Regions from separate parts of the Cobetia sp. AM6 genome, predicted to be linked through region 3. Evidence: predicted binding sites of a transcription regulator. Region 3 holds the regulator's gene; each other region holds the start of a gene.
The links. Region 3 encodes PhoB, which activates phosphate uptake and scavenging genes when phosphate is short. Its sites were predicted from a motif close to TGTCATANNNNTGTCANA; they were not measured.
Positions count from the first base shown of each region.

Region 1: the regulator PhoB is predicted to act here: its motif matches at 8,264-8,281, upstream of CLAM6_RS02055 (CYTH domain-containing protein).
Region 2: the regulator PhoB is predicted to act here: its motif matches at 5,427-5,444, upstream of phnD (phosphate/phosphite/phosphonate ABC transporter substrate-binding protein).

Region 1 is NZ_AP021868.1:437,107-447,512, forward strand. Features, by position in the region: gene CLAM6_RS02020 (response regulator) at 1-435, shown strand, start outside; gene mnmC (bifunctional tRNA (5-methylaminomethyl-2-thiouridine)(34)-methyltransferase MnmD/FAD-dependent 5-carboxymethylaminomethyl-2-thiouridine(34) oxidoreductase MnmC) at 450-2,792, opposite strand; gene CLAM6_RS02030 (YciI family protein) at 2,934-3,233, opposite strand; gene CLAM6_RS02035 (septation protein A) at 3,233-3,814, opposite strand; gene CLAM6_RS02040 (PHP domain-containing protein) at 4,078-5,043, shown strand; gene CLAM6_RS02045 (L-threonylcarbamoyladenylate synthase) at 5,109-5,732, shown strand; gene CLAM6_RS02050 (ion transporter) at 5,860-6,897, opposite strand; gene CLAM6_RS02055 (CYTH domain-containing protein) at 7,047-8,057, opposite strand; gene CLAM6_RS02060 (TIGR00153 family protein) at 8,533-9,213, shown strand; gene CLAM6_RS02065 (inorganic phosphate transporter) at 9,254-10,406, shown strand, end outside.
Region 2 is NZ_AP021868.1:1,733,676-1,744,081, forward strand. Features, by position in the region: gene CLAM6_RS07390 (2Fe-2S iron-sulfur cluster-binding protein) at 1-460, opposite strand, end outside; gene CLAM6_RS07395 (sarcosine oxidase subunit delta) at 457-768, opposite strand; gene CLAM6_RS07400 (FAD-dependent oxidoreductase) at 884-2,125, opposite strand; gene folD (bifunctional methylenetetrahydrofolate dehydrogenase/methenyltetrahydrofolate cyclohydrolase FolD) at 2,164-3,111, opposite strand; gene purU (formyltetrahydrofolate deformylase) at 3,207-4,085, opposite strand; gene CLAM6_RS07415 (hypothetical protein) at 4,538-4,915, shown strand; gene phnD (phosphate/phosphite/phosphonate ABC transporter substrate-binding protein) at 5,557-6,504, shown strand; gene phnD (phosphate/phosphite/phosphonate ABC transporter substrate-binding protein) at 6,803-7,750, shown strand; gene phnC (phosphonate ABC transporter ATP-binding protein) at 7,773-8,609, shown strand; gene phnE (phosphonate ABC transporter, permease protein PhnE) at 8,606-9,427, shown strand; gene phnE (phosphonate ABC transporter, permease protein PhnE) at 9,433-10,248, shown strand.
Region 3 is NZ_AP021868.1:4,157,503-4,167,908, reverse strand. Features, by position in the region: gene CLAM6_RS17450 (PstS family phosphate ABC transporter substrate-binding protein) at 1-166, shown strand, start outside; gene CLAM6_RS17445 (ABC transporter permease subunit) at 280-2,529, shown strand; gene pstA (phosphate ABC transporter permease PstA) at 2,526-4,322, shown strand; gene pstB (phosphate ABC transporter ATP-binding protein PstB) at 4,319-5,164, shown strand; gene phoU (phosphate signaling complex protein PhoU) at 5,384-6,109, shown strand; gene cysZ (sulfate transporter CysZ) at 6,306-7,034, shown strand; gene phoR (phosphate regulon sensor histidine kinase PhoR) at 7,221-8,543, opposite strand; gene phoB (phosphate regulon transcriptional regulator PhoB) at 8,551-9,240, opposite strand; gene ubiA (4-hydroxybenzoate octaprenyltransferase) at 9,464-10,354, opposite strand.

The DNA of each region.
Region 1 (10,406 bases), 510 kb from region 3:
CTGGTAAAACCCTTCAGCTTCGCCCGTTTTCAGCAGGCGTTGGCACTGGCGCGTCGCGGCCGCCAGCAGCTGGAGAGCCTAGAGGGTGAAGTCAGCCAGCAACAACTGGACCAGCTTTTCGGCGTGCAAGGGCTGGTCAGCGGCGCTGCGGGCGCGGTACCCGAGGGGCGCCTGCCCAAGGGCGTGACGGCGGCATCTCTAGCCCTGGTGGCCAGTGCCATCATGGCGCTGCCGCGTGAGGAAGGCAGCTTCACCAGTGAGGCGTTGCTGCCTGCCACCGGCATGTCGCGAGTGACCATCCGCAAGTACCTGCGCCATCTCGCGGCCTGCGGCATGCTCAGCGAGGCCTTCCACTACGGTCAGATCGGCCGGCCATCCTTCACCTATCAGGTCATCGACCGTCAGGCCCTGTCCAGACAGTGCCGTCAGGCCTGAGTGATGCCGACCTCTCAGCGCCGCTGGACGATATCGCGGATCAGGCGGCGTCCCGGGTGCAGGTGCTCGGCCAGTTCGCGTTCCAGCGGCAGCGGTTCGCCGCACAGTCGCGAGGCGATCAGCTCAGCGCACAGCGGGGCGGTGGTGAAGCCGCGTGAGCCGTGTGCGGTGGAGAGCCACAGGCCGGGCAGGTGGGCGCCGCTCGACTGTGGCACGCGCTTTTTCGCATCGAAGGCCATGGCGGCGTAGTCCTCACGCCATTGCGCGGCGTCCGGTGCCGGGCCGGCCAGCGGGCTCTTGTCCGGGCTGGCGGCGCGCCAGGCGACACGTCCCTGCCAGTCATCGTCTTCCAGCCTGACGCCACGCGCCTGCTCCCAGGCGGCGACGAAGGCGGGCAAGGCACTGCGCAGTTCAGCGACATTGGCGGCGTGATCCGCCTCGCGGACCGCCTCATCCTCATCGCGTGGGGCGAAGGTCGCGCCGAAGCTGAGGGTCACGCTGCCATCGGCGTGGCGCTGATAGGGCGAGACATAGCCACCGGCGCACACCACGCTGTCGAGCGCTGGCAGGAGCGCGGCGTGTTCCGCCGCTACCGTGATCTCGCTGACCTGGCCGCGAATCGGCTGCAGCGGCAGATGCGCGAGCGGCTCGGGCAGGTGAGTCTGCTCCCCCTGCGCGACAATCAGCTGATCGACTTCCATGCTGGTGCCGTCGCTGGTCTGCAGCTGCCAGCGTGGCGCGCCGTTGCCAGTGGCCCCGCTTTCCTCGGCTTCCAGCGACTGAATGGCCTCGATGCGCGCCTGCAGAAAGCGGATGCCCGGGGTGGCGGCGAGGTGCTGGCAGAGCGCGCTGGGGCGCACCCAGCCGGCGACCGGATAGAAGAGGCCGTCGAAGGCGATCTCGCTGCCGGCGATCCGGCTGGCCTCGCTGGCGCTGACCGGCTTGAGCAGCGCCTCGGGCAGCGGGTGATTGTCGAGGAAGCGCTGCTGGCGCTTGCGCTCACGTTCACTGGTGGCCAGCTGCAGCACGCCGCTGGCGGACCACAGGGTCTGCTCGGGGTCGAGGCTTGCCAGCCAGCGCCGGCTGTACTGCAGCGCGGCCAGCTGGAAGCGACTGGCGGGATTGGTCTCGGCGGCCAGCTTGACGTAGAGCGCGCCCTGGCGATTGCCGGAGGCGCGCGCGCCGGGGGCTTCGGCATCGATCAGCGTGACCTGCACGCCGCGCCGCGCCAGCGCCTCGGCGCAGCTGGTGCCGGCGATACCGGCGCCGAGTACCGCGACATGCGACTCGCGAGAAATGGGCGCGGGCTGCGGAGCCTGAGTCCAGGGCTGCTCACGACGCAGCGGATGAAGGGCGCCACGCACCGCGTGCTCCTGCATGGGGGCATGGCCGGATGCGGGTGAGGCATCAAGCCCCATCAGCTCGGCGCGCGCGGCGGCGGTCGGCTCGTCCAGCTCGCCGCAGATCATCTCGCGCTTCATACCGTGGCCGGGCACCTTGCGCCACACGAAGCCTGCCGCGCGCAGGCCACGCCGCACGAAGCCCGCGGCGGTGAAGGTGGCGAAGGTCGCCGTGGGGCGCGAGACACCTGCCATGGCCGCGAACAGCTCGGGTGACCACATCTGCGGATTCTTCGACGGCGAGAAGCCATCGAGGAACCAGGCATCCACGCCACCTTCCAGGCGCGACAGGCGCTCCACCGCATCGCCGAAGTGCAGGTCCAGGGTGATGCGCTCATCCAGCCACAGGCGGTGCACGCCGAGGACGGCAGCGGGCCATTGAGCGACCAGCGGCTTCGCCAGTGAGGCGAGGTCCGGCCAGGCGGACAGCGCCCGCTCGAGATCCGCGGCGCGCATCGGGTGCTTTTCCACCGAGATGACATGCAGGCGCGCCTCGGCGGGCGCCGTTGCCAGAAAGCGCTGGGCGGCGCACAGGATGTTGAGGCCGGTGCCGAAGCCGGTCTCGCCGATCACGAAGGGGCGCGCTCCCCGCCAGTCACGGAAGCGCTCGCTCAGCCGGTTGCTGTCGAGGAAGACGTGCACGGTCTCGGCGCGGCCATCGTGGATCGAGAAGTACACATCGCCGTAATCGGTGGCCTGTGGTGCGGTGTCGTCCCACTCGAGCTGCGCCTCCTCCAATGCCGCCAGTGGCGCCAGTGGTACGTCCGGCACCACGCCGGACGCCGTGACAGGCTCGATCGCGCTCGGTGGCGTCGTGGCAGGTTTGCGGGCCGCGGTGCCCGGCGCTTGCTGCGGCGAAGTCTTTCGGGCTGACGAGGCGGTCTGATTCGAATTTGACTGATCAGGAGCTGACTGGCCGGGGGCGGGCTGGCGGGGGGAGGAAGGGTGATCGTTCACGGGCATTCCTGGCAGGAGGTCGAGCGGGAGAGCAGCACAGCGAGACAGCGGCAGAGCAAGGCCTGCAACGCAGACGACGGACAGCCAGGCTGTCCGTCGTCTGTGAGAAACCGCCGGTCAGATGACCGGTCGGACGCCGGGCTAGGGCAGGGTCTGCTTGAAGGGCTTCACTTCGGCGCTTTCATAGACACCGGCGATGACGAAGGGATCGGCATCGGCCCACTTCTGGGCGTCTTCGAGGGAATCGAACTCGGCGATGATGACGCTGCCGCTGAAGCCGGCTTCGCCCGGTGCTTCGCTGTCGATGGCCGGGTTGGGGCCGGCGATGACCAGACGACCGGCGGCGTGCAGCGCTTCCAGACGTGCCAGATGCGGCGGACGCGCCGCCATGCGCGCTTCGAGGCTACCTTCAACGTCCTGACAGACAATGGAGTAGAGCATCACGAATCATCCTTTTGAGAATTGGTCGAGGAAGCGTTCTCTTCCTGAGGGGCCTGCACCATGTGACGGGACAGGTAGACGCCCTGAACGATGACGAACAGCAGTGTCAGACCGAGCATGCCGAACAGCTTGAAATCGACCCAGATGTCTTCCGAGTAGTGGCTGAAGACGTAGATGTTGAGGCCGCCCATGGCGAGGAAGAATACCACCCAGGCCAGATTGAGGCGGTGCCAGATGGGACGCGGCAGCTGAATCGCCTTTTCCATCATGCGCTCCACCAGCGGCTTGCCACCGAACAGCGGCGACAGCAGGAAGGCGACGGCGAACAGCCAGTTGACCACGGTGGGCTTCCACTGGATGAAGGAGCTGTTGCCGAACAGCACGGTCGCGCCACCCAGCACGACGACCAGCGCCAGGGTGACCAGCTGCATCTTCTCGACGCGCTTGTGGCGCCAGTAGATGTACAGCACCTGCGCGAGGGTCGCGGGAATCAACACGGCGGTAGCCATGATCATGTCGCCAGTCATCTTGTAGACGGCGAAGAAGATCACGATCGGCAGAAAGTCGAGCAACATCTTCATGGGTAATGCGCACTCCTGAACACGACGACGCAGCCGTCGGGAAGGCAAGGGCCTGTGCGAGTGGTATCCTGTCTGACACCAGCGGCGCACCCCTGCCTGCATGTGCTCATTCTGCCGCCATTGCTGCCTGCTGACAAAGCCCCTGTGTGTCCGGGCGCGCATCGCAGCCAATACTGCCCGACGTCTGGCCCGCTGGATCGCCTGCATCTCAGGCATCGCGTGGCACAGACGTTCATCCCGAGAGGTTCCCCGTGTCCGACGTTATGTCCGACTCTTCGCCGATTTCCGCATCCCGCAAGCCGATCGAGTTTCGCCCGCTGCCGGAGCGCTTCGATTCCGATATCGAGGTGCCGGACATCGACCTGCACATGCATTCCACCGCCTCCGACGGCGGCATGGCACCGACAGAGCTGGTGGCGCTGGCCGCGCGGCGCGGTCTGTCACGCATGTCACTGACCGATCACGACAGCATGGAAGGCATCTTCGAGGCCCAGCAGGCCGCCCGCGCCGAGGGAATCTCGTTGCTGCCCGGCTGTGAGCTGTCGGTCCGCTGGCGCAACCAGACCATCCACATCGTGGCGTTGATGCCCGAGGGCGCCGGCGATGCGCTGAGTGCCGGTCTCAAGCAGCAGCACGAGGCGCGTGAACGCCGCAGCCACGAGATCGCCGCGCGCATGGAAAAGCTCGGGCTCGAGAATGCCTTCGAGCGCGCCCGGGAACAGGCCACGCTGAGTGGCTCAGGCGACCGCCCGCTGTCACGCCCGGATTTCGCCCGCGCGCTGGTCGAGGCCGGGATTGCACGCAACCTGCAGGACGCCTTCAAGCGGCATCTGGGCGCGGGCCAGAAAGGCGACGTCAAGGCGCACTGGCCGGAGATGGAAGAGGCGGTGGGCTGGGTGCGTGCCGATGGCGGCATCGCCGTGATGGCGCACCCGATGCGCTACAAGCTGACGCGCACCAAGCGTGGCGAGCTGCTGCGTGACTTCATTGCCGCCGGCGGTGAAGGCGCGGAACTGGTCAGCGGCTTCCAGAATATCGATCGCGCGCGTGACCTGGCGCGTCAGCTCGATGAGCTGGGCCTCTACGCCTCCGTCGGCAGTGACTTCCACTTCCCCGGCGGCCCGCTGGCGCCCGGCAGCATGAGTCCGCCGCCCCGCACCAAGGTGCCGCCCGTGTGGTGTCACCCGCGCATCGCGCCCTTTTTTGCGGCCGACGCTGCCTCCATGTGATATCAAGAGATCACCGTGACGCCAGTCCGCCTGCCGGGCTGGTGCCCAGACGCAAGGAGCACCGCATGGGACAGTTCTTCCAGATTCATCCCGAAAATCCCCAGAAACGCCTCATCGATCAGGCCGTCACCATCATCCAGCAGGGTGGCGTGATCGCCTATCCGACCGACTCCGGCTACGCGCTTGGTTGTCATCTGGGCGAGAAGAAGGCCATCGAGCGCATCAAGCGCCTGCGTCAGCTGGACGACAAGCACAACTTTACCCTGGTGTGTTCTGACCTCTCGGAAATCGGCACCTACGCCAAGGTCGACAACGCCATCTTCCGCCTGCTCAAGAGTCACACGCCGGGCGCCTACACCTTCATCCTGCAGGCGACTTCCGAGGTGCCGCGCCTGCTGCTGCACCCCAAGCGTCGCTCCATCGGCGTGCGCGTACCGGACCACGCCATCACCCACGCCCTGCTGGAAACCCATCGCGAACCGCTGATGAGCGTGACGCTGATTCCGCCGGGTGAGGAGCTGCCGATGACGGACGCCGAAGAGATTCGCGAACGCTTCGGACACGCGCTGGATCTGGTCATCGACGGCGGCGCCTGCAGCTTCGAGACCACCAGTGTGGTGGACCTGCGCGAGCTGCCGCCGGTGATCGTGCGCGAAGGGCGCGGCGATATCTCGAGCTTCGTCGAGTGATCGCGACAGCGTAGCGCTTCACGGCGCTGACATCGCCTTGCCATACGAAGACGCCCCCGGACCTTGAGGTCGCGGGGGCGTTGTCATTTCCGAGGAGTTGTCGTGTGCTGAGTGATTCTCGGCTTCGTCAACTGCGGTCGCGGTCAGGGGAGTCGTCGCCTGGGGAGGCGGTCTCATCCCCCGATGGCGTCTCTGCATCAGCTTCAGATTCGGACTCCGGCTCTGTCTCAGGCTCCGGTTCCGGCTCGCGCGGGTCGCGGGTGTCCTCGTCCAGCCAGGTGCCGCAGAACTTGCAGTACTTGGCGTTGCGATCATGGCCTTCACGACCACAGCCCGGGCAGGCTTCGTCGCTGGTCTGCTGCATGCGCAGGCCGTTGAGGACCTCGGCCGAGAACACCCCGGTGGGCACGGCGAGAATCGAGTAGCCGAGAATCATCATCAGCGCCGAGATGAACTGCCCCAGCGGCGTGATGGGCGCGATGTCGCCATAACCCACCGTCGTCAGCGTCACCACGCCCCAGTAGAGCGCCTTGGGGATGGAGGTGAAGCCGGCCTCGGGCGGCTCGATCAGATAGATCAGAGCGCCGAACACCGTGACGATGCTGAGCACGGTGATGAAGAACAGCAGGATCTTGCGCCGGCTGCGCGTCATGGCCTCGACCAGCATGCGGCCCTCGCCGACGAAGGCCATCAGGCGCAACACGCGGAACAGACGCAGCACGCGCAGTACGCGCACCACCAGCAGGGCCTGGGCGCCCGGTATCAGAAGCGACAGCCAGGTCGGCGCGATCGACAGCAGGTCGAGCACGCCGTAGAAGCCCTTGGCCCAGGTGCCGGGATGCTTCAGGCAGTAGAGGCGGACGGCATATTCCAGCGTGAAGATGATCGTGAAGCCCCACTCCATGATGCGGAACAGCTCGCCGTATTGCGCATTGAGCGAGGGCACGCTGTCGAGCATCACCACGGCGACACTGGCGAAGATCATCAGGATCAGGCCGATATCGAAGGCCTTGGCCGCCTTGGTATCGGATTCGAAGATCCAGTGGAACAGCCGCGCGCGCAGGCGGCCCGTCGCGGGCTCGTAGTCACTGGGGTGCGAGGATGTCGCTGGGGGGCTTTGCGGCGTGCTGCCATATTCATTGGCAGGGCCCTGGCGTTCAGGCATGCAGGCTTCCTTGACGGGCGTGACGACGCCGGATGAATGTCAGGGCGTATCGGGGATGTCTCAGTATGACCTTCAGTGACTGCCCGGCCGTTGTCCATCAGCCAGTGGTCTAGCGCCTGGTGGTTGGGCAGTCAGTGTCGTTTTGAGGTTCAGCCGCGCAGCGTCGCGAGCAGTGACAGGCTGTGCTGGCCGAAGTCGCGAGTCGCCCAGTCCTGTGAGGCGTCGCCGTCGCTGCTTTCCAGCGCCTCGACCAGCGCCACCGCGTGGATATGGCCGGGATGCTGGCTGGCGGCCAGCCGTGATGCAAGGGCCGACAGGGCGGCCAGCGCATGCGCGTGCCACTTGAGGTCGTCTTTCGCCTGACGGTCGGCGTGGGCATCGAGCGCATCGATGGCGGCGGACAGCAGCGCGCCGGGGTCAGCGGTATCCAGCGTCTTCTCATGCCATTCGTCATCCCGCAGCGCCGCACCGCGCTTGGCCTTGCTGGCATCTGCCGGGCGCAATGCCAGGCGGCTGGCCAGTGAATCCGCCAGCTGCCAGAGCACGCCTTCTCTCACCTCGGGGGCGAGTTCTTCGCCGCCGGTCAGCTCGAGCTCGATCTCCTGGATGGCCACTTCGCGACCACTGGCCTTCACCGCGCCCAGGTCCAGCGCCATCTCGACGCCGACGGTGACCTGCTCGTCGCTCACATTCTCGTCGCTGCGTGTCGCCTTGACGTCGATCTGCCAGGCATGACGCTCGAAATCGGTGCTGAAGCTGGGCGCGAGTGCACTCAGCAGCTGCTCGCGGGCGCCGTCTTCCAGCGCCTGCAAGGGCGGCAGGTCACGCAGGCCGTCGAGGTCGAGGCCGGTCTGGCCCTCGGGCAGCTCCCACTCCCATTCGCCGCGTGAATGCAGTCCGCCATGGCTCTCGCCGCTGGTCTTGAGCGTCTGGCGCAGGGCGCCCGTGCTGTCGGCATCCTCACCGCTCTGGCGCAGACGCAGCGCCATGCGCGCGCGCTCCAGCGCATGCTCGGGGGTGTCGAAGTAGGTGTTGGCCAGCCAGAGCCGCCTGGGGGCGACCGTTGCCAGTTCTGCAATGCTCGCCAGTGTCTCCAGAATGGCATCGCGATCAATGACGGGTTGAGACAGTGCCAGTTTGAGTTCGATTTCCTGCGCCATGATGGGCACTCCCTGTACAGATGAAAGAAGACAGATACTGACGGTTGAGGATGACAGCGGCGCCAGGACCGCAGAGCCTCCGGCAAGCGTGGTGCATGGTGGTGAAGGCTCGTGTGTCTCATGCTCGCGCCTGGCCCGCGGCAAGGCAAGCTCGGGGAGGGCGGAAGGGCATGCGGGATATCGGCCTGTCGGCAGAATCACACTTATATGACAGCATGATGACATTGAAGTGACAGCAATTGCCTGTCGTCACGTCCTTGGTTATATTACGAACAGTGGATAAAGCCAGCGACCACGGGTCCTGCCGCTACATGACAATCTCTCTTCTGGAATCCTTCGTGTTCCCCCGAACTGCCGCTGTTGTTGCGTAAATGACAACAGCAAGGCGGTATCATGACGTTACGATGAAAGTTATGTGATCGTCACAAAGGCTTTGCTACACTCCGCGCGTCAATCCTTAACGCCGACGGCCACTATGGTAACGACCAACCCTTTCTCTTCGATGTTCGGGCGCTCGCCTTTCAAGGCGCTGCACACCCACATCATCAAGACCGACGAGTGCGCCCAGCACTTGCTGACCTTCTTCGACGCCTGCGAGCAGGGTGATTGGGAGCAGGCAGCCAGCATTCGCAAGACCATCAGCGGGCTGGAGCGTGAAGCGGACGAGTTGAAGACGCAGCTGCGTCTCAACCTGCCCAACTCGCTGTTCCTGCCGGTCTCGCGCTCCGACCTTCTCGAGCTGATCCATGTCCAGGATTCCATCGCGAATGTCACCAAGGACATCGCCGGGATCATGCTGGGTCGTCATATGCAGATACCCACCGCACTGGTGCCCGCCATGCGTGAGTATCTCAAGACTGCGGTCGAATCGGTCTGCCAGGCGCGTCGTGCGTTGGGTGAACTGGAAGACCTCGTCGAGTCCGGTTTCGGGCGCAACATGAGCGAGCTGGTCGACAAGCTGATCAACGAGCTGCATGAGCTCGAGAAGCAGTCCGACGAACAGCAGATCGCCATCCGCCAGACCCTGTTCTCGCTGGAAGCCAGTCTCCCGCCCGTCGATGTGATCTTCCTCTACAAGATCATCGATTGGGTCGGCGATGTGGCTGACCAAGCGGAAAAGGTCGGTACCCGACTGCAGATCCTGATGGCGCGCTGAGCGCCATCAGGACGTCCTGCCATCTGTCCAAGAGTCTTCTATGTCCATCATTGCTCAATACGGCGATGTGCTCGTCATTCTTGCCTGTCTGTTCGGTTTCTTCATGGCATGGGGTGTGGGTGCGAATGACGTCGCCAATGCCATGGGAACCTCGGTAGGTTCCAAGGCGATCACCATCAAGCAGGCGATCATCATCGCCGTGATCTTCGAATTCCTCGGTGCCTGGCTTGCCGGTGGTGAGGTGACTGACACCATCCGCAAGGGCATCATCGACCCGTCACTGCTGATCGAGAATCCACAGTTCCTGGTCTACGGCATGCTGGCCTCGCTGCTGGCCGCCGGTATCTGGCTGCTGATCGCTTCCATGAAGGGCTGGCCGGTCTCGACCACCCACTCCATCGTCGGCGCCATCGTCGGCTTCTCCGCTGCGGGTCTGGGTGTGGATGCCGTCGAATGGACCAAGGTCGGTCAGATCGCGGCCTCCTGGCTGGTCTCGCCGTTGCTGGCGGGCTCCATCGCCTTCGTGCTGTTCAAGTCCGTGCAGACGCTGATCTTCGACAACGAAGACCCGTTCGCGGCCGCCAAGCGCTACGTGCCGATGTACATGTTCCTGGTCGGCTTCATCATCTCGATGGTGACCATGGTCAAGGGTCTCAAGCATGTCGGCCTGCACCTGAGCTTCGAATCCAGCCTGCTGCTGGCCGTCGTCATCGGCGCCATCGTGATGGGTATCGGCGTGCTGATGGAGCGCAAGGTCGCGCGTTCACGCCTCAAGGAGAAGAATCGCGCCACCGGTGACGACTTCGACTTCAGCGGCGTCGAGAAGGTATTCGGCCTGCTGATGATGTTCACCGCCTGTGCGATGGCCTTCGCCCACGGCTCCAACGACGTGGCCAATGCGGTCGGTCCGCTGGCGGCCATCATCAGCGTCGTCGACTCTGCCGGTCAGATCGGCGCCAAGGCGAGCATGCCGTGGTGGGTCCTCGTGCTGGGTGGCGGCGGTATCGTCGTCGGCCTGGTCACCTATGGTCGTCGCGTCATTGCCACTGTCGGCACCGGCATTACCGAGCTGACGCCGTCACGCGGCTTCGCGGCCACGCTGGCCGCCGCCTCGACCGTCGTGCTGGCCTCCGGCACCGGCCTGCCGATCTCCACCACCCACACCCTCGTCGGTGCGGTGCTGGGGGTGGGCC
Region 2 (10,406 bases), 1.8 Mb from region 3:
GCCCGGCCTTGCGACGAATCAGCGGCTCCCAGTACTTCCAGACGCCCTTGGGCTTGTAGAAGGCGCGGTAATAGAAGCCCACCGGCATGAATTTCGAGAACTTGCCCAGGCGCATGTCGCGGTCGTTGTCCAGGCTGCCAGAGACGTTCTGGGCGGTGACTTCAAGCCCCGGACTGATCTGGCGCTCATCGCCCAGCACGTTGGGCTCATCCGGCAACTGCACCAGGGTGTTGGCATCCTGGCCGGCGAAGGTCAGGGCGCCACGCGGGCGGTGATACTTGAAGGAGCGCGACAGCAGCCAGCGGCCATTGGCGGCCAGGGCACTGGCGATGGTGTCGCCGGCAACGCCCTGATAGCTCTTGCCGTCGAAGCTGAAGGTCACGGGCGTGTCACGGTCGATCAGTCGGCCCATCGGGGCCGGCAGACGTGCGCCTCGGGTCATGGGGACTCTGGCGTTCATGCGCGTTCTCCCGAGCTATCCGTGGTGTGCAGTGGGAACTCCACGCGCTGGGTGAAGCGCTCGGAGGGGTCGAAGGTGCGCAGGATCTCGTCGGTCACGGTGTGACGCTCGGCGAGGAACCAGTAGCTGGAGGCCGCGTGCATCCACCATTCGGTGACGACACCGGCGGTGTTGTCGCTGAAGAAGACGTAGTCGGCCCACTCGCGATCACTGCAGGTATCGGGGTCTGGCATGTCGGCAAGCTCGCCGCCATACACGAATTCGCTGATATTTCGGGGCCCATTGAGTGGGCAGGGCATGATCTTCATCGCGGAAATCCTTGACCGTTGTTCTTGTACATCCAGCGTGGGGTGCGCATACCGGGGCAGTCATCGAGCCTTGTAGGTCGAGCCGCTGCGAGCCGTTGCGATCCATCGCGAGCCATCAGTGGCTGGCGGCAGTCGCGCCCATCTCGTTGACCTGACGGAAGCGCGCGAAGCGTTCCAGCGCGAAGGGGGCAATCAAGTCCGGAGTCTTGCCGCCGGAGGCGACCAGCTCTGCCATGGTCTTGCCGCAGATCGGCGTCGCCTTGAAGCCCCAGGTGCCCCAGCCGGCATCCAGGTAGTAATTCTCGACGGGGCTCTCGCCCATGATCGGGCTGTAGTCCGGCGTCATGTCGGTCGTGCCCGCCCATTGGCGCATCAGGCGGGCCTGGGACAGGAGGGGGAACATCTCCAGCGCCGCGGCGATCAGGCTTTCCTTGAGGTCCAGCGTCGAGCGGGTGTTGTAGAGCGGGTAGGGGTCGGAGCCACCGCCGAACACCACCTCGCCACGGCTGGTCTGCTGCACGTAGCAGTGCAGGGCCGAGGAGCTGACGAGCGGGTCGAGGAACGGCTTGAACGGCTGGGTGACCATCGCCTGCAGCGGGTAGCTGATGATGGGCATGGTGAAGCCGGCCTTGCTGGCGAGTACCGAGCTGTGCCCGGCCACCGCCTGCACCACGCAGCCGCACTGCACGGTGCCGCGATTGGTCTTCACGGCGCGGATCTTGCCGCCTTCGACCACCAGGTCCTGCACCTCGGTGAGCTGGTGGATCTCGACGCCGCGCTTGGCGGCTTCCTTGGCGTAACCCCAGGCGACCGCATCATGCCGCGCGGTGGCGCCATCGATGTGCCACAGGCCCGCCATGACCGGCAAGTGGCCGGGGTCCAGATTCAGGGTCGGTACCAGCTCGCGGATCTGCTGGCGATCCAGCATCTCGGTGCGCCCGCCGAAATGGGTGTTGACCTCGGCGCGCTGGCGGAAGGCGCGCACGGTGGAATCGGTGTGCGCGAGGGTCAGCTGGCCACGTTCCGAGTACATGATGTTGTAGTCGAACTCGTTGGACAGTCCCTGGAACATGCGCACCGATTCGCTGTAGAAGCGCACGCCTTCCGGCGTCAGGTAGTTGGAGCGAATCACCGCGGTGTTGCGTGCGGTGTTGCCACTGCCCAGGTAGGCCTTTTCCAGCACGGCGATATTGGTGATGCCGTGATATTTGGCCAGATAGTAGGCGGTGGCCAGGCCGTGCCCGCCGCCGCCGATGATGACCACGTCGTAGCGGGACTTCAGCTCCGTGGGCGGGGGGAGGTCGACTTCGGCCGGATACTCGGAGGACAGGCCGTACTTGAGCAGGGAAAAGGGCATCGGTGACTCCCGGTACGCGCAAACGTACCTCTAGTGGTTCAGGCCGACTGGCGACGCGCGGCAGTCAGGGTGTTGGCGAGCAGGCAGGCGATGGTCATCGGGCCGACGCCCCCCGGGACAGGCGTGATGGCGCCGGCGATCTCGCTGACCGCAGCGAAGTCCACGTCTCCGACCAGGCGGGTGCGCGCCTTGCCGGTGGGGCTTTGCTCGGCGGACTGCGCGATGCGATTGATGCCCACATCGATGACCACGGCGCCGGGCTTGATCCAGTCGGCGTTGATCATGTTCGGGCGCCCGACCGCGGCGACCACGATATCGGCCTGGCGGCAGAGTTCGGCGGGGTTCTGGCTGCGCGAGTGCAGTTGGGTGACGCTGCAGTTGGCGGCCAGCAGCAGACTGGCCATCGGCTTGCCGACGATGTTGGAGCGGCCGATGATCACCGCGTGCAGCCCGGAAAGGTCTCCGCCACGCTCGGCAAAGGTGTCACGCAACAGGCGCATGCAGCCGGTGGGCGTGCAGGGCGCCAGGGCATCGGCGCCCTGCACCAGCGCCCCGACGTTCATGCGATGGAAGCCGTCGACGTCCTTGGCGGGATCGATGGCCTCCAGCACCGCGTCTTCCTGGATATGCGCCGGCAGCGGCAGCTGGACGAGGATGCCATGCACCTCGGGGTCTGCATTGAGTCTGGCGACCAGCGCCAGCAACTCGGCTTCGCGGGTCTCGCTGGGCAGCACGTGCTCGAAGGACTGCATGCCACACTCGACGGTGCGCTTGAGCTTGTTGCGCACATACACCTGACTTGCCGGGTCTTCGCCGACCAGCACGACGGCAAGCCCCGGTATCACGCCCTGTTGCGCGAGGCTTGCGACCTTTGCCGTGACTTCCTTGAGCAGTCGCGCCGAGGCGGCCTTGCCATCGATCACGGCGGCGGTGGGCTGTGCGAGTGTCTCGTCCGCGCTCGCGGTGGGTGTCGCTTGGGTATTCATGACTGCGCTTCCTCCCTTGGGTGACGGCCGATGATTCACGCGTGGTCTGTCTTGAAGGTTTGTGTGACGCCTTGCTTGAAGACTTGTTTGAAGTCTTACTTGAAAATCACGGTTCGATCATTGGCGAGGAAGACGCGGTGTTCGATGTGATAGCGCACGGCATTGGTCAGTGCCTGGGTCTCGGTATTGCGACCCGCTGCGACCAGATCTTCCGGGGCGAAGTTGTGTTCGACCCGCTGTACGGCCTGATCGATGATCGGCCCTTCGTCGAGATCCGCGGTGACGTAGTGAGCGGTGGCTCCGATCAGCTTGACCCCGCGGGCGTGGGCCTGGTGATAGGGCTTGGCGCCCTTGAAGCCCGGCAGGAAGGAGTGGTGGATGTTGATGGCGCGCCCGGCCAGCTTCTGGCACAGCTCATCGGAGAGAATCTGCATGTAGCGCGCCAGCACCACCAGCTGAGTGCCGGTCTCGTCGACGATGTCCATCAGGGCCGCTTCCTGGCGCGCCTTGGTGTCCTTGGTGATCGGCAGGTAGACGAAGCGGATGCCTTCGCGCTCGACCATCGGGCGCAGGTCCAGGTGATTGGAGACCACCGCGGTGATCCGCATGTCCAGCTCACCCTTGCGGTAGTGATAGAGCAGGTCGTCCAGGCAGTGGTCGAACTTGGAGACCATGATCAGCACCGGCATCTTGTCCTGGCCACCGTGGATCTGCCATTGCATCTCGAAGGGAGCCGCCACGTCCTCGAAGGCCTGACGCATCTGGGCGATATCGCCTTCGACGCCTTCATTGAAGCGGAAGCGGGCGCGGAAGAAGAACTGCCCCTTGTCCTCATCATCGTATTGCGCCAGCTCACTGATGTAGCACTCATGGGTGGTCAGGAAGGTGGTGATGGCCGCCACGATGCCGGACGTCGCCGGGCAGCTGATGGTGAGAATGAAGTGATCGTCTGAGGTGCAGGTCGCGTGAGGCATTCTGGGCTCCGATGTCGGCAGAGAGGCATTGTTGTTGTGATGTGAAGAATTTCATTCACTGACGTGGCTGTGGCTCGGTTATTTCCTGTCAGTGACTTAATTTTCTTCTCAAGTAAATAACAATGTTTTTCTGGCGCTGGGTCAAGCCTGATCGACGCGCCGGCCGGCGTTAGCGCCCATGAAATTAAGACAATCATTCACTGATGAATTTTTCCGCTTTGGGAGAGTGCGGCGCAGGGCAAGGCCATGCGGCGGACGAGGGTGGGACAGGTGTCAGATGAGACACGCTCGTCTCGGGATGGCTACAACTTTTGGATAAGGTGAAAGAAATCGTCATGTCAGGGATCGACAATTGCGAGCTTGAATATCAACACGTTAGTGTCTGCTCATGACAAACCTCGAGGGACGCCCTCCAGGACCCGGTATTCATGCAAGATGACGAGGTAGACACGATGCGCAAGTTGACGATCGCAGCACTGATGGTGGCCAGCATGGCCGGTTCCTCCGTGGCACTGGCCGGCAATCCGACGCTTGAGGCTCACAAGGACAGCGCCAAGACTCAGTACTCCCAGTCCAAGAACAGCGCCAAGTCCCAGTACAGTCAGTCCAAGAACAGCGCCAAGTCCCAGTACAGCGAGTCAAAGAACAGCGCCAAGTCTGCCGCCCAGTCTCACAGGGCCACGGCAAGCAGCAAGGCATCGGCCAAGACATCACACGCCAGCCAGGCGGCCAAGTCAGCCAAGTCCAGTGCCAGCAACAAGGCGAGCGATACCCAGTCTCGTTACCAGAAGAAGAACTACGCCGACGTGCTCAAGAACGAGCGCCACTGAGGTATGACATCGCTGCCTGATGGCGGCTGAGTGCCCCGGATGATGAAAGCCCCCCGCAGCCTTTGGTTACCGGGGGCTTTTGCGTTTCGGCCACTTTTGTTCAGATCCTGTCTCCAGCCGCTGTGGCCAAGCCCTTTGCGTAAGGCCCTCGTCTCCAAGCCCTTTGCTTCAAACCCTTTGCATCAAGCCCTTGGGTCCAAGCTCTCGGGGCCAGCGCCTTGGCTTCTTGCTCACGACGACAGGCCGTAGAGAGCGAGTGGATCTCAGCGTTCTCGATAGCGCGACCTTCACGCCGTGCTGGGTGCCTGTCAGGCAAGACGGCTTCATCGCGTGGCGAAGTGATCAGCTCGCCATCTTCAAATGAACGTCAATCAGCGGGGGAGAAGGCCACGATAGCGGGGCATCATGGGGCCTGGCAGCCTCGGCGCGAGCCGTTATCGGAAAATACATATGGAGATTCATATTTTCAGATAACCATGAAAGTCGCCTTGTCATGCTCGCTCCAGGGCGCTGTCTTCGGACTGTCATGCGAGCGCATCACGTTCGCAATGCAAGCGTCATCCAATCTTCATACGAAGCGCCTACTTTACATCCGCAGCTGGATCTCGGTTCGAACGAAAAAAACTCAAGGGGCAGGGAATATGAAGACGCTTGGCTTGGTGGTAGGCGCGATGATGCTGGTTCCTTCGATGGCACAGGCGGCGTTCAGTCTGGATAGCCGTTACGACGATGCCGATGGGGATCTGGTGGCGGATATTCCTACGGATGCCTCACAGCTCAAGGACCCGAGCACGCTGGTATTTGCCTATACGCCGGTGGAAGACCCGGCGGTCTATGCCGATGCCTGGTCTGACTTCCTGGATTACCTGGCCGAGAAGACCGGCAAGAAGGTGCAGTTCTTCCCGGTGCAGTCCAACGCTGCCCAGATCGAAGCCATGCGTGCGGGTCGTCTGCATATTGCCGGCTTCAATACCGGTTCCAACCCGCTGGCCGTGGCCTGTGCCGGCTATCGCCCGTTCACCATGATGGCGGCGGCGGATGGCAGCTACGGCTACGAGATGGAAATCATCACCTACCCGGGGTCCGGCATCGACAAGGTCGAGGACATCAAGGGCAAGGAAATGGCCTTCACCTCCGAGACCTCCAACTCCGGCTTCAAGGCACCGTCTGCCATCCTCAAGGCCGATTACGACATGGTCGCCGGTACCGATTTCACGCCGGTGTTCTCCGGCAAGCATGACAATTCCATCCTCGGCGTCGCCAACCACGATTACGTCGCTGCTGCCGTCGCCAATTCGGTGATGGGGCGCATGGAAGATCGCGGCGTGATCGAGGCGGACCAGATCAAGACGCTCTATACCTCGCAGACCTTCCCGACCACCAGCTACGGCGTCGCCTACAACCTGACGCCGGAGCTGCAGGCCAGGATCAAGGACGCCTTCATGAGCTTCCCCTGGGAAGGCTCCTCACTGGCAGCGGAGTTCTCCGAGTCCGGTGAAGCGAAATTCGTGCCGATCTCCTTCCAGAAGGAGTGGGAAGTCATCCGCAAGATCGATGACGCCAACAACGTTCAATACAACTGCCGCTGAACCCCGCAAGAGGGATCAGGCAGTGACATGACGGGCGTAACGCGACCTCCCGAATTGATGCCATATGTGGCTGGCCGGGAGGTCGTGAAGGGTCTAGATCGTGAAGGGCCCAGGTCGTGAAGGGTCTAGGTCGTGAAGGGCCAAGGTCGTGAAGGGCTAGGACCCTGAACGCCAGTGCCGCCAGTCTGTAATATTGGCTTATATGTATCAGTGAATATTGTCGGGTGGCGTCGCCAGCTGATGATATCTGTCCCTCGCGCGAGGCGGGGGCAGATCAAAGAACACACGGGAGAAGGGAATGAAGCGTCTTGGATGGTGGCTGGGGTCATTGCTGTTGGTGCCGACGCTGGCGCAAGCGCAGTTCAGTCTGGGCGAACGCTACAGCGATGCCGATGGCGACATGGTGGCGGATATCCCCACGGACCCCGCCGAACTGAAGGACCCCGCCACCCTGGTATTTGCCTACACCCCAGTGGAAGACCCGGCAGTCTACGCCGATGCCTGGTCTGATTTTCTGGAGTATCTGGCCGAGAAGACCGGCAAGAAGGTGCAATTCTTCCCGGTGCAGTCCAACGCCGCCCAGATCGAGGCCATGCGTGCCGGCCGTCTGCAGATTGCCGGCTTCAATACCGGTTCCACCCCGCTGGCGGTGGCCTGTGCCGGTTTTCGCCCCTTCACCATGATGGCCGCGGACGATGGCTCCTTCGGTTACGAGATGGAAATCATCACCTATCCGGGCTCCGGGATCGACAAGGTCGAGGACATCAAGGGCCGCGAGATGGCCTTCACCTCCGAGACTTCTAATTCCGGCTACAAGGCACCGTCGGCGATTCTGAAATCCGACTACGGCATGACCGCCGGGACCGACTTCACCCCCGTGTTTTCCGGCAAGCATGACAACTCGGTACTCGGTGTGGCGAACAAGGATTACCCGGCCGCCGCGATCGCCAACAAGGTCGCCCGTCGCATGGAGCAGCGCGGTGTGATCAAGCCCGAGCAGCTCAAGACGCTGTATACCTCCCAGACCTTCCCGACCACCAGCTACGGCATGGCGCACAACCTGACGCCGGAGCTGCAGGAGAAGATCAAGGACGCCTTCAGAACCTTCCCGTGGGAAGGCTCGTCACTGGCAGAAGAATTCACGCCGGTGGGGGAAACCCGGTTCATCCCGATTTCCTTCAAGAAGGAGTGGGAAGTCATCCGCAAGATCGACGCGGCGAACAACGTTCAATACCACTGCCGTTGATCGGCAGGGGCGGGAGTCAAACGTGCTGAAACTAGAGAAAGTCACCAAGACCTACAAGACAGGCGATCTGGCGCTCAATGCCGTCAGTCTTGAGGTACCGGCAGGGCAGGTGGTCGGGTTGATCGGCCCGTCAGGGGCGGGCAAGTCGACCTTGATCCGCTGCATCAACCGGCTGGTCGAGCCGACCTCTGGCGAGATCAGTCTGGCCGGCGAGTCCCTGACGGGCCTCAAGGGGAGCGATCTGCGCCGCGTCCGTCGGCGTATCGGGATGATCTTCCAGGAATATGCGCTGGTCGAGCGTCTGACGGTGATGGAAAACGTGCTGTCAGGCCGACTGGGCTATGTCTCGTACTGGCGCTCGCTGTTGCGTCGTTATCCGGCGGCAGACGTGCAGCAGGCGTTTGCATTGCTGGAGCGGGTGGGGCTTGCGGGGCGTCACGACAAGCGCGCCGATGAGCTGTCGGGCGGGCAGCGTCAGCGAGTCGGCATCGCGCGGGCACTGGAGCAGAATCCGGAGCTGTTGCTGGTCGATGAGCCGACCGCCTCACTGGACCCCAAGACCTCGCGCCAGATCATGCGTCTGATCCAGGGCATGTGCCGCGAGCGTGGCCTGCCGGCGATCATCAACATCCACGATGTGATGCTGGCCCGCAACTTCACGGACCGCCTGATCGGGCTGCGTGCCGGGGAAGTGGTCTTCGATGGACCGCCGGACGCACTGACCGACGAGGTGTTGACCACCATCTATGGTGCCGAGGACTGGACGCAGCTCAATCCGGAAGAGGGCGCCGAGGAGGCGGCAGATGAACCGGCGGTGCGCCCGCAGGCACCGCGCGAGCAGATGGTGGCGGCGACATGACAACGCCAGCTTCCTCTTCCTCCACCATGCCGACCCGCTGGCAGCGTCCGCCGGTGATGTTCAAGCGTCGCTGGCATGCCTGGCTGTTCATGCTGTGTGCCATCGCCTATCTGGTGGTGGCAACCTCGACCATCGAGGTCGACTGGGCACGGGTCCAGGAAGGCATGATCCGCGGCTGGCGCTTCCTGCAGGGCTTCCTGGTCCCGGATTTCACGTCGCGCTGGCGTGATATCCAGCAAGGGCTGATCGAGAGCCTGACCATGACCTGGACCTCGACGCTGGCGGGCATTCTGATCTCGATCCCCATCGGGATCGGCGCAGCACGCAATCTGGCCCCGGCGCCGATCTATTTCCTGTGCCGCTCCATCATCACGCTGTCGCGCTCCTTCCAGGAAATCATCATCGCCATCCTGCTGGTGGCCATGTTCGGCTTCGGACCCTTCGCGGGCTTTCTGACGCTGACGTTCGCCAGCATCGGCTTCGTCGCCAAGCTGCTGGCCGAGGAGATCGAAGCCTGTGAGGCCGTCCAGATCGAGGCGATACGTGCCACCGGTGCCGGATGGTGGCAGGTGGTCAACTATGCCGTGCAGCCTCAGGTCATGCCGCGCCTGATCGGCTTGTCGCTCTACCGTCTCGACATCAATTTCCGTGAGTCCTCGGTGATCGGCATCGTCGGTGCGGGCGGGATCGGCGCGACACTCAATACGGCGATCGATCGTTACGAATACGATTCCGCCGGCGCCATCCTGATCATGATCATCGCCATCGTGCTGGTGGTGGAATATTCCTCTTCCTATATCCGTCGGTGGGTGCAATGACAGTCATGACAGACAGTTCCTCGTCTTACGCCCCTGTCTGGCAGCGTTCTTCGTCGCGTCAGCGCCTGGTGAAGTGGGTTGGCCTGTTCTGGCTGGTGGCGTTCAGCGTCTACTGCTGGCAGGTGATGAATGAAGACACCATCTGGGCCTTCGTGGAGGATGCGCCTGCCCAGGCGGCCGATATCGGCGGGCGCATGTTCCCGCCTGAGTGGAGCTACCTGGGGCGCCTGTGGCAGCCGCTGTGGGACACCCTCAACATGGCGACGCTGGGTACCGTGCTCGGCGTGATCATGGCCGTGCCGGTCGCCTTCCTCGCCGCCAGCAACACCACGCCGAGCGTGCGCTTCATCCGTCCGCTGGCGCTTTTGATCATCGTGGCCTCGCGTTCGATCAACTCGCTGATCTGGGCGCTGCTGCTGGTCGCCATCATCGGCCCGGGGCTGCTGGCGGGGGTGATCGCCATCGGTCTGCGCTCCATCGGCTTCGTCGCCAAGCTGCTCTACGAAGCCATCGAGGAGATCGATGAGCGTCAGGTCGATGCCGTGCGTGCCACCGGTGCCTCGGGGCTGCAGGTGATGAACTACGCCGTGGTGCCGCAGATTCTGCCGGCCTTCTGGGGCATCAGCGTGTTCCGCTGGGACATCAATATCCGCGAGTCGACGATTCTGGGACTGGTCGGGGCCGGTGGACTGGGGCTCAATCTGCAGTCCTCGCTCAACGTGCTGGCGTGGAACCAGGTCAGCATGATCTTCGTGGTGATCCTGTTTACCGTGATCGCCTCCGAGTGGGTCTCGGCCAGGGTGCGCCAGGCCGTGTTGTAACCAGGCCCATCCCCGGATCCAGGTCCAGATCCAGATCCAGACCTTGAGGCATGTCCGCAACACGCGCAAAGCAAGACGCCAACACCTCTGTCGCGCGCAATGCGCACAGAGGTGTTGGCGTTCTGGTTGCGGCAAATGTCTTGCCAGATCGACAGACG
Region 3 (10,406 bases):
GGTGCCTGACGAGCCGCTCCCGGCGCTGGAGCAGGCCTTCCTGTCATTGATCATGTCGCGCCAGGGTCAGCAGGCCATCCTGCGTGGTGGCTATGTGCCGCTGCCGGAAAAGCAGCTGCTGCACTGGCGTCAGCAATTGGGGCTGGAGGATGTGGATGCCCTTTGATTCGCCTTTGTCATCTCTCTGTCATCACTTGGACATAATCTCGGTGCCATACCCGCTTCATGCGTCTGCGGAGTCGACACTCCAGGGCGCGAATCCTTTCGTGGTGATATTTCATGTCGGCAGTTGATGCCTCCCGAATGCAGCGTCGTCGTCTGCGGCATGACCGTCTTGCCAGTCTGTGGCTGACAGCGGCCGGGCTGGGCGTGATGGTCATCGTCGTCGTGATGCTGGCCTATCTGGTCAGCGTGTCGTGGCCGCTGCTCAAGCCCGCCAGCGTCACGTCGCTTCCTCAGCAGGCGCTCGAACAGCAAGTGAGCGACCAGCAGATGCCTGCCGCGCAGACCGATCCTGACTGGCTGAGCGCCTTGCCTGACATGCCGCTTGCCGCGCGTGACGGGCTGCCTCCCGTGCTGGCCAGTGACGATTCGACGGCGGATTCGCGTACCTCGCCGCTGGCGGGTGTCTGGCTCGCGGATGATCGCCTGCAGGTGGTTCAGCAGTCCGCCGCTGGCGTGCGACTGCGCGGCAGTGCCATCGAGGTTCCCGCAGGGCTTGAGCGCCGCCAGGCAAGCCTGATGCTCAGCCGTGACCAGCTGTGGCTGCGCATTCCGTACGAGGAGGGCGATGGCCTGTGGCTGGCGCGCCTGGCCTTGTCGGCGTCGCACGCTACCGCCGGCGCGCTGGGTGACGATGCAGCAAGCCAGACGCCGCTCTCCGAGTGGCAGCAGCAGTGGTTGCCGGGCACGGCCAGGCTGTCTTCGCAGCAGGGGCGTCTGCTGGTCACCGCTGACCGCGATGGCTTCACCCAGTGGCAACTGAGCGAGGCCTCCACCGGGACCAAGCCGCTGGCGCGCAAGCTGGCACATCACGCTATGGCCTCTTCTGCCTCCGCGTCATCGCCGGCGATCACCGCGATCAGCGTCCTGCGTGGCGGCAGAAGCCTGATCGTCGGAGACGCCGCCGGTGGCCTGAGCCATTACCTGTTGCCGGCGCATGCGCAGCCGCTGGTCAAGGCCGGCGTCTTTGACAGTGACCTGTCGGCGCCGGTGGTGACGATGGCTGCCGCCCATCACAGCCTCGGCTTTGCCGCGCTGGACGCCAACGGCCGCCTTGGCCTCTATCTGGCCACCAGCGAGCGTCGCCGTCAGGTGCTGGACTGGCTGGACGCCGCCCGGGTCGCGGCTGGCGTGACGCTGGAATTTGACAATGATGACCGCCGCTTGCTGGCATCGGCGACCCGGGAGGCAAGGCTGCCCGCTCAGGAAGCGTCGCTGGGGGCGCTCGGCAAGGCCTATGCGGGGCTTGCGATACACGACCCGCATCAGGCCGTCGGGCTCGACGCCATCTTCGGCAAGGTCTGGTATGAGGGACGCGCAGCGCCGGAGTGGATCTGGCAGCTGGAGAGCACCGGTACCCACGAACCCCGTCTGTCGCTGGTGCCCATCATGTGGGGCACGCTCAAGGCGGCGCTGGTCGGGCTGCTGTTTGCCGTGCCGTTGGGGCTCGGCTGTGCCATCCATGTCGCCTGCTTCATGGCGCCGCGCCAGCGTTCCCGCATCAAGCCGCTGCTGGAGATGATGGAGGCGCTGCCGACCGTGGTGATCGGCTTCATCGCCGCGCTGGTGGTCGCGCCCTTCGTCGAGCGTGAGCTGATGGCGGTGTTGCTGGGGCTGGTCCTGATTCCGCTGGGCACCATGGTGGCCGGCTTCCTGTGGACCCTGTCGCCGCGCGTATGGCGTAATCTGCTGCCGGAAAACATGGCGGCCTTCGGGCTGTTGCCGCTGCTGTTCGTGCTGCTGTGGCTGGATGTGACCATCGCCGGCCAGGTCGAGCAGTGGTGGTTCGACGGTGACCTCCGCCAGTGGCTGTTCAGCCACTACGGCATCGATTACGCCCAGCGCAACACCCTGGTGACCGGCATGGCGCTGGGGCTGGCGGTGATGCCGACCCTGTTCACGCTCAGCGAGGATGCCCTCTCGTCGGTGCCGCGCGGTCTGGCCGCAGGCTCCGCGGCGCTTGGCGCGACGCCATGGCAGAGTCTGCGCCGCGTCATCCTGCCTGCCGCTGCGGTCGGGCTGTTCTCGGCGATGATGATCGGCATGGGGCGTGCCGTCGGTGAGACGATGATCGTGCTGATGGTGGCCGGCAATACGCCGCTGGTGGATGCCAGTCTGTTCGAGGGCCTGCGTTCACTGGCCGCGACCCTGGCCATCGAGCTGCCGGAGGCCGAGGTCGGCAGCAGCCACTACCGCTTGCTGTTCCTCGCTGCCCTGGCATTGTTCGTCTTCACCTTCGTGGTCAATACGCTGGCGGAAGTGCTGCGACAGCGCTTCACGCCGCCCAATCAGGGGAGCTGGGGATGAGTCACCCTGACACCAATCGCGCCAGCTCCTCACTGCTGCGCCCGCGCGAGCCGCTGGTCGGGCGCCTGCAGCGCTACTGGCGCGACGGCGGCCCGTGGGGCTGGCTGAATGCCATGGCGGTCAGTGTCTCGCTGGTGCTGGTGCTGGGCCTGCTCAGCCTGCTGGTGGTGGGCTCCTTCAGTCACTTCTGGCCCTCACGGCTGGTCGAGGTGGAGCTGACGGCGCAGCCGGGCCAGAGTCCCACGGCGCTGACCACCACGCGCGGTGAGCCAGCGGCCGACAATCGCCATCTGCTCGGCGAGCTGATGCACGAGGAGATGCGCCGTGTTACCTCGGGCGAGGGGGATGACGCTCGCCAGCAATGGTGGCTGCTGCAGACATCCTCACGTGACGGGGCCGCGGCCAGCTGGCAGTGGCTGCCGGAGACGCTGCTCGACAGGATGACCTTCCCCAGCCAGGCGCTGATGCTGGAAATGCGCGATGGCCGCACTCTCTACGGCATGCCACGGGCGCTGAGTGACCCGATGACAGGGGAGATGGACCACACGCCCGATGTCGGCGACGGACCTGTCCGGCCCTTGTCCGAGGACGCCGAGCCGCTGTTTGCCCGCCTGAAGATGATCGAGAGCGAGCGCCGCCAGTTGCAGGCACTGCGCCTGGACAGTGAAGCCTTGAGCAGTCGCTATCAGGCGCTGCAGCAGTCGCTCGAATCCCGGCGCAGCGCCACTGCTGACGGTGACCCGGCGCGGACTCAAGAGGACGCTGAGCTCGAGCAGCAGATGCAGGAGGAGTTGGAAGAGGTGCGCAGCGCCTTCATCGAGCGTGAAGGTCAGCTGAGTGCCCTGCGGGATGCGCTGGCGGGCGGTCAGTTGCTGCTGGGCGGCAATGGCGGCTACGAAGGCCGCATCGCGCTCGATGATATCCGCAATGCCTGGCGGCCCAATGCGATGGGCTTCAGCGGCCGGCTGATGATGACGTTCAAGCGTTTCCGTGACTTCGTGGCTGGCGCGCCCACCGAGGGCTTCGGTGGCGTCTGGCCCGCCATCTTCGGCACCGTGCTGATGGTGGTACTGATGTCGATCATGGTGATGCCCTTCGGCGTGATGGCGGCGCTCTATCTGCACGAGGTGGCCCATCAGGGACGCCTGACGCGCCTGACGCGCATCGCGCTGCGCAACCTGGCCGGGGTGCCCTCCATTGTCTACGGCGTGTTCGGTCTCGGTTTCTTCGTCTATGGACTGGGCGCCGGAATCGATGAGCTGTTCTATTCCGAGCGGCTGCCGACGCCGACCTTCGGGACCGGCGGCATTCTGTGGGCCTCGCTGACGCTGGCCCTGCTGACCTTGCCGGTGGTGATCGTCGCCACGGAAGAGGGGCTGGCGCGCGTGCCGCGTCGTCTGCGCGAAGGTGCGCTGGCGCTGGGGGCGACACGCCTGGAAACGCTCAAGCGCGTGGTGATTCCGGCTGCCTCGCCGGCGCTGATGACGGGGCTGATTCTGGCCGTGGCGCGTGCGGCGGGCGAAGTCGCGCCGCTGATGCTGGTCGGGGTGGTCAAGCTGGCCCCGGACCTGCCGCTGGATGACAGCTTCCCGTGGCTGCATCTGGACCGAAAATTCATGCATCTGGGGCATCAGGTCTATGATCTGGCCTTCCAGAGCAGCGACGCCTTCAGCAGTCGGCCGCTGGTCTACGCGACCGCGCTGGTGCTGGTGGTCGTGATTCTATGCCTCAATCTGAGTGCCATTCGCCTGCGTCACATGCTGGCACAACGTTACAAGGGAGCCACCGAATGAGGCGTGACTCTGAACAGCCCAAGCCCCAGTTGTTTCTTCAGGAGACGCCTGCGCGGCCGGCTGAGGACATCTGCCTGGAAACCCGTCACCTGAGCCTCGATTATCAGGCACGTGTCGGCAAGGAGAACCAGACGCGCCGCGCCCTGGAGGACGTCAGCCTGCAGATCGCGCGCAAGCGCGTGACGGCCTTCATCGGCCCTTCCGGCTGCGGCAAGTCGAGTCTGTTGCGTACCTTCAATCGCATGACCGATCTCGACGAACAGTCACGTCTTTCCGGCAAGGTACTGCTCGAGGGCGAGGACATTCATGCGCGCGGCGTGGACGTGCCGATGCTGCGCCGCCGGATCGGCATGGTCTTCCAGACGCCCAACCCCTTTCCGATGTCGGTCTACGAGAACGTGGCCTTCGGACTGCGGCTGGTCGGCGAGAATGACAAGCGCCACCTCGATGACAAGGTCGAATCCTGTCTGCGCTCCGCGGCGCTCTGGGAAGAGGTGAAGGACCGCCTGCACGACAGCGCGCTGGGGCTCTCGGGTGGCCAGCAACAGCGGCTGGTGATCGCGCGGACGCTGGCGGTCGAGCCGGAGGTGCTGCTGCTGGATGAACCGGCCTCGGCGCTGGACCCCATCTCGACGCTCAAGATCGAGGAGCTGATCCGTTCGCTGCGCTCGCGCCTGACACTGATCATCGTCACGCACAACATGCAGCAGGCCGCGCGGGTGTCAGACGATACCGCCTTCCTGCATGAGGGCCGCCTGGTGGAATTCGCCCCGACCGATCAGCTGTTCACCAACCCGCGGCGCCGCCAGACGGAAGACTACATCACGGGGCGTTTCGGTTAGCGCGCTCATGCGCGAACGTGCAGCCAGGTAGCCCTTTCGTCCTGATATTGCTGACGATGGCGGCCAGATAGCGCCTTTGCGCCATGGGTGAAACATAACTGCAATCAAGTGTCGGCATGCTGAGGGGGAGCCCGCTGTGTCAGTCAGTAGTGGGCCATACTTGTCACGTCATTCATGTCACGCCCCCTGACTCGGTGGGCGACTTTCCGGGAGAGGGAAATGGATATCACCAGCGATTCGCACGGCAAGCATATCTCAGAGCAGTTCAATCACGAGCTGGATGCACTGAAGACACACCTGCTGGCCATGGGCGGACTGGTAGAGAAGCAGCTGCAGGATGCCGTCACGGCATTGCTGGAAGGCGACAGTGAAACCGCCACGCGGGTGCGCGACAACGACAAGGCTGTCAACGACATGCAGCTCAAGATCGATGACGAGTGCACCCGGGTGTTGGCCCGCCGTCAGCCGGCGGCCTCCGACCTGCGCCTGGTGCTGGCCGTCATCCGCGCCACCTCCGATCTCGAACGTATCGGTGATGAATCGAGCAAGATCGCACGCAATGCCATCTCGCTGGTCGAGAATGGCCAGAGCCCGCGCGGCATGGTCGAGGTGCGTCACCTCAGTCAGCACGTGCGCAGCATGGTGCGTGACTCCCTGACGGCCTTCGCGCGCTTCGATACCGACCTTGCCCTCAAGGTACTGCGTGAAGACGCCTCGGTGGATCTGGAATATCAGAGCGCGATGCGCTCGCTGATGACCTTCATGATGGAAGACGCGCGCCAGATCACGCCGGTGCTCAATGTGATGTGGATTCTGCGTGCGCTGGAGCGCATCGGTGACCACGCCGACAACCTGGCCGAGTACGTCATCTTCCTGGTCAAGGGCGTGGACGTGCGTCACACCGATACCCATGATCTGAAGCCGCAGGACCTGGACAAGAAGTGAGCTGACGCGCTTCCCTGCCCCTGTGTCGCCTCTTTCGCCCCGCACCTGCCCACCGGCAGGCCGCGGGGCGATTGCGTCGTGGGAGCGCGAGCGGTGTCAGGCGGCCGACAGCTGCGCCGCGCAGGCGGGAGTGCTAGGGTGTGGCTCCGGTCAGCCCGCTGGCTGGCCGGTTCTTTTGAGATGACGAGGACGTCGCATGATTGATGCCGTATCGGCGCTGGTCCGCGGGACCCGCATGGTCTATACCCCCGGGCTGCGCCGCTTCGTATTCGTACCGCTGGCGATCAACCTGGTGCTCTACAGCATCACGCTGTGGGTGTTGTTCAACCAGTTCGGTGGCTGGATCGATTACTGGATGCTCAAGGTACCGGCGTGGCTGGACTGGCTCAGCTGGTTGATCTGGCCGGTGCTGGTGGTGAGTCTGTTGCTGGTGGTGTTCTTCACCTTCAGCCTGGTGACCAACCTGATCGCCGCGCCCTTTTACGGCATTCTGGCCGAGAAGGTCGAGCATCGTCTGGATGGCACCCTGATCGATGATGATCGCGGCCTGATGAAGATCGGCGTCGACTCGCTGGGGCGTGAAATGGCCAAGCTGGGCTACTTCATCCCGCGCATGATCGCGCTGTTCATCATCGGCTTCATCCCGGGCCTGAACCTGCTCTCGCCGCTGTTGTGGGGACTGTTCTCGGCCTGGAGCATGTCGATCCAGTACCTCGACTACCCGATGGACAACCATCAGGTCAGCTTCGGTGACATGAAGCAGCGCCTCAAGGCGCGCTGGTGGCCCTCACTGACCTTCGGCGCCGCGGTGTTCGTCATGACGCTGGTGCCGCTGGCCAATCTGCTGTTCATCCCGGGCGCCGTCGCCGGGGCGGTACTGATGTGGCAGAGCCACTACCGTCAGTTGCCGGCGCCGCGTCGTTGAGACAGCCTGTCGCAGAGCTGGCTTGTCGCTGAACTGACTCGTCGCTAAGTTGGCACGTCGCTGAAATAGCCGCAGCGTCGTCTGATTGACCAAACGAAACGCCCCGCAGTCGCCTCCTTTCGAGGTGGCTGCGGGGCGTTCTGCGTTGGGCTGGCGTCCGGGTCAGATCATCACTGAATCAGCCCATCACTGGGCTAGCGCACTGCTGGCCTGGGGAGCGCTCGCCTGGCAGGCGCGCTCGTCGGGGAAGCGACAGCGGAAGCGCGCACCCTCGCCGGGGTGGCTGTCGATCTCCAGATGGCCCTGATGACGAATCAGCACATGCTTGACGATGGCAAGCCCGAGGCCGGTGCCTCCCGTGGCGGTGCTGCGGCCCTTGTCGATGCGGTAGAAGCGCTCGGTCAGGCGCGGCAGGTGGACCGGGTCGATGCCGTCCCCGTCATCTTCCACCTCGACCAGCAGGCCCTGGTCATCCGCCTTCCAGCGCAGGGTGATATGGCAGTCTTCGGGGGTGTAGCGCACCGCATTGAATACCAGATTCGAGATCGCGCTGCGCAGCTCCTGCTCCTCACCGCGCAGAGACACGCTGGCATCGGCCTCGATGGAGAAGGTGTGGCGCCCCTGGGACAGGCCTTCGGCGTCGTCGCGGATATGGCCGAGCAGGGCGCTCATGTCGATGCAGCGACCGTTGTCGGACAGCTCGTCGGTTTCCAGGCGTGACAGGGTCAGCAGGTCCTCGACCAGGTGCTGCATGCGGTCGGTCTGGCTCTGCATCTGGCCAAGCCCACGCTGCCAGCGCGGTGGCAGGTCATCGGCGTAATCGGAGTAGGTCTCGAGATAGCCGGCCAGCACCGTCAGCGGCGTGCGCAGCTCATGGGAGACATTGGCCACGAAGTCGCGGCGCATCTCTTCAAGACGATAGAGGCGGGTGACGTCACGCAGCATGACCAGACGCTCGTTGTCACCGAACAGGGTGATGGAGATCTGCAGCGTCAGGTTGTCAGACAGCGGCGACTGGAGCGTCAGCGGCTCGCGGTAGGCCAGCCGATTGAAGTAGTCGATGAAGACGGGGTCACGCAGATAGTTGGTGATGTGCTGACCGCGGTCGTGGCTGGCCTTGAGACCGACCAGCTGCTCGGCCGCGCTGTTCCACCATTCCATGTCACCGTGGTTGTCCAGCATCACCAGGCCGTCGCGCATGGCCTCGGAGGATTCCTGGATACGGTTGAGGATGCTGCGCAGTCGCTCCTGAGCCTGACGCTGGCCCTTCTGGTAGCGGTAGAGACGATCGAGCAGGTCTCCCCAGACGCCATCGCCGGGCGGCGGCTCTTCATGGGGATTGGTGATCAGCCAGGTGTAGAGGCTCTTCAAGTGCTTGAGATGGACGAACAGATACAGCGAAAGACCCAGCGCCAGGCCCCAGCCCAGATGGCCCAGCAGGCCACCGATCAGGCCGAAGCCACCGGCAAGGTAGCCGAGGCGCCATAGCTCGTTGGTCCAATAGCGCATGAATCCCTCAGGCCTGAGCGCTGAAGCGGTAACCGGTGCCGCGGACGGTCTGGATCAGATGCTGATGGCCTGTGCCCAGCGCCTTGCGCAGGCGACGGATGTGCACGTCCACGGTGCGCTCCTCGACATAGACGTTGCCGCCCCATACCTGGTCGAGCAGCTGGCTGCGCGTGTAGGCACGCTCCTGATGCGTCATGAAGAACTGCAGCAGGCGATATTCGGTCGGGCCGACATCCAGCGAGTTGCCGTGGGCGGTGACGCGGTGGCTGGCCGGGTCGAGCATCAGGCCTTCGACTTCCACCGCCTCCTCGACCCCCTTGGGAGTGGTGCGACGCAGCACGGCCTTGAGACGGGCGACCAGCTCGCGCGGCGAGAAGGGCTTGGTGATGTAGTCGTCGGCACCGGCTTCCAGGCCTTGAATCTTGTTGTCTTCCTCGCCCTTGGCGGTCAACAGGATGATCGGCAGCTCCGAGGTGGTCTCGTCACGCTTGAGACGCCGTGCGAGCTCCAGGCCACTGGTGCCCGGCATCATCCAGTCCAACAACAGCAGATCGGGCTTTTCATCGACGACGATGGCGTGGGCGTCCTGGGCATTGTCTGCCTCCAGCACGCGGTAATCCGCCATTTCGAGGGCAACGGCGATCATCTCGCGAATCGAGGATTCATCGTCGACAATCAGTACGGTCTTGGAGCTCATCGCTAGATCCCATGCAGCAGTCGGCGCACGCGCCAGAATGACAAGTCGATGACGATTACAACCCGCTTATATGACAACGAGATGACAACTGCCAGCATGGCAGCTTGCACGCAAGCCTGCCAGCCGCCTTGGAGGCGCGGCAGGCAGGCATGAACCGTGGGCTGGGGAGCAATAGAGGGCAGGGGTCGCTTTAAATTAAATAATACTAATGTTTATGCAGGAGTCAGCTCATCGGCCAGGTCGCCAGGGCGATACCGGCGAAGATCAGCAGACCCGTCCAATGATTGTTGAGGAAGGCCTGGAAGCAGGGCGCACGCTCCCGCTCACGGATCAGGCGTTGCTGCCAGACGAAGGTGACGGCGGCGGCAGCCAGGCCCAGCCAGTAGAAGATGCCCAGCGCCAGCTGCAGGCCGATGCCGATCAACACCGCCAGCATGCCCAGCTGCAACAGGCCGATCATCAGCTTGTCGGCACGCCCGAACAGCACGGCGGTGGACTTGATGCCCACCTTGAGGTCGTCGTTGCGATCGACCATCGCGTAGGCGGTGTCGTAGGCCACCGTCCACATCAGGTTGGCCGCGAACAGCCACCAGCCGTAGGTCGGTACCTCCTCCAGCGTCGCGGCGAAGGCCATCGGAATCGCCCAGCCGAAGGCGGCGCCCAGCACCACCTGGGGCAGATGATGGAAGCGCTTCATGAACGGATAGCTGGCCGCCAGCAGCACGGCGACGATCGACAGCAGCACCGTGGTCAGGTTGGTGAAGCACACCAGCACGAAGGCGGCCGCGACCAGCCCCCCGAACAGCGTCAGCGCCTCGCGCTCCGAGATGCGGCCCGAGGTCAGCGGCCGGTCTCGCGTGCGCTCGACATGCTTGTCCCAATGGCGATCGGCGTAGTCGTTGATCACGCAGCCGGCGGCGCGCATCAGATAGACCCCGGCGATGAAGATCAGCAGGGTCGTGCGCTCGGGAATGCCATCTGCCGCCAGCCACAGTGCCCACAGGGTCGGCCACATCAGCAGCCAGGTGCCGATGGGGCGGTCCAGCCGTGTCAGGGCGAGGTAGTCGGCCAGTCTGGAAGGACGCGAAGCGGCGGAAGTGGATGACGCGGTCATCGGGGCTCCTGGGCGAGTGGTAGTGGGCAAGGGAAGAGAGGGAAACGAGGCC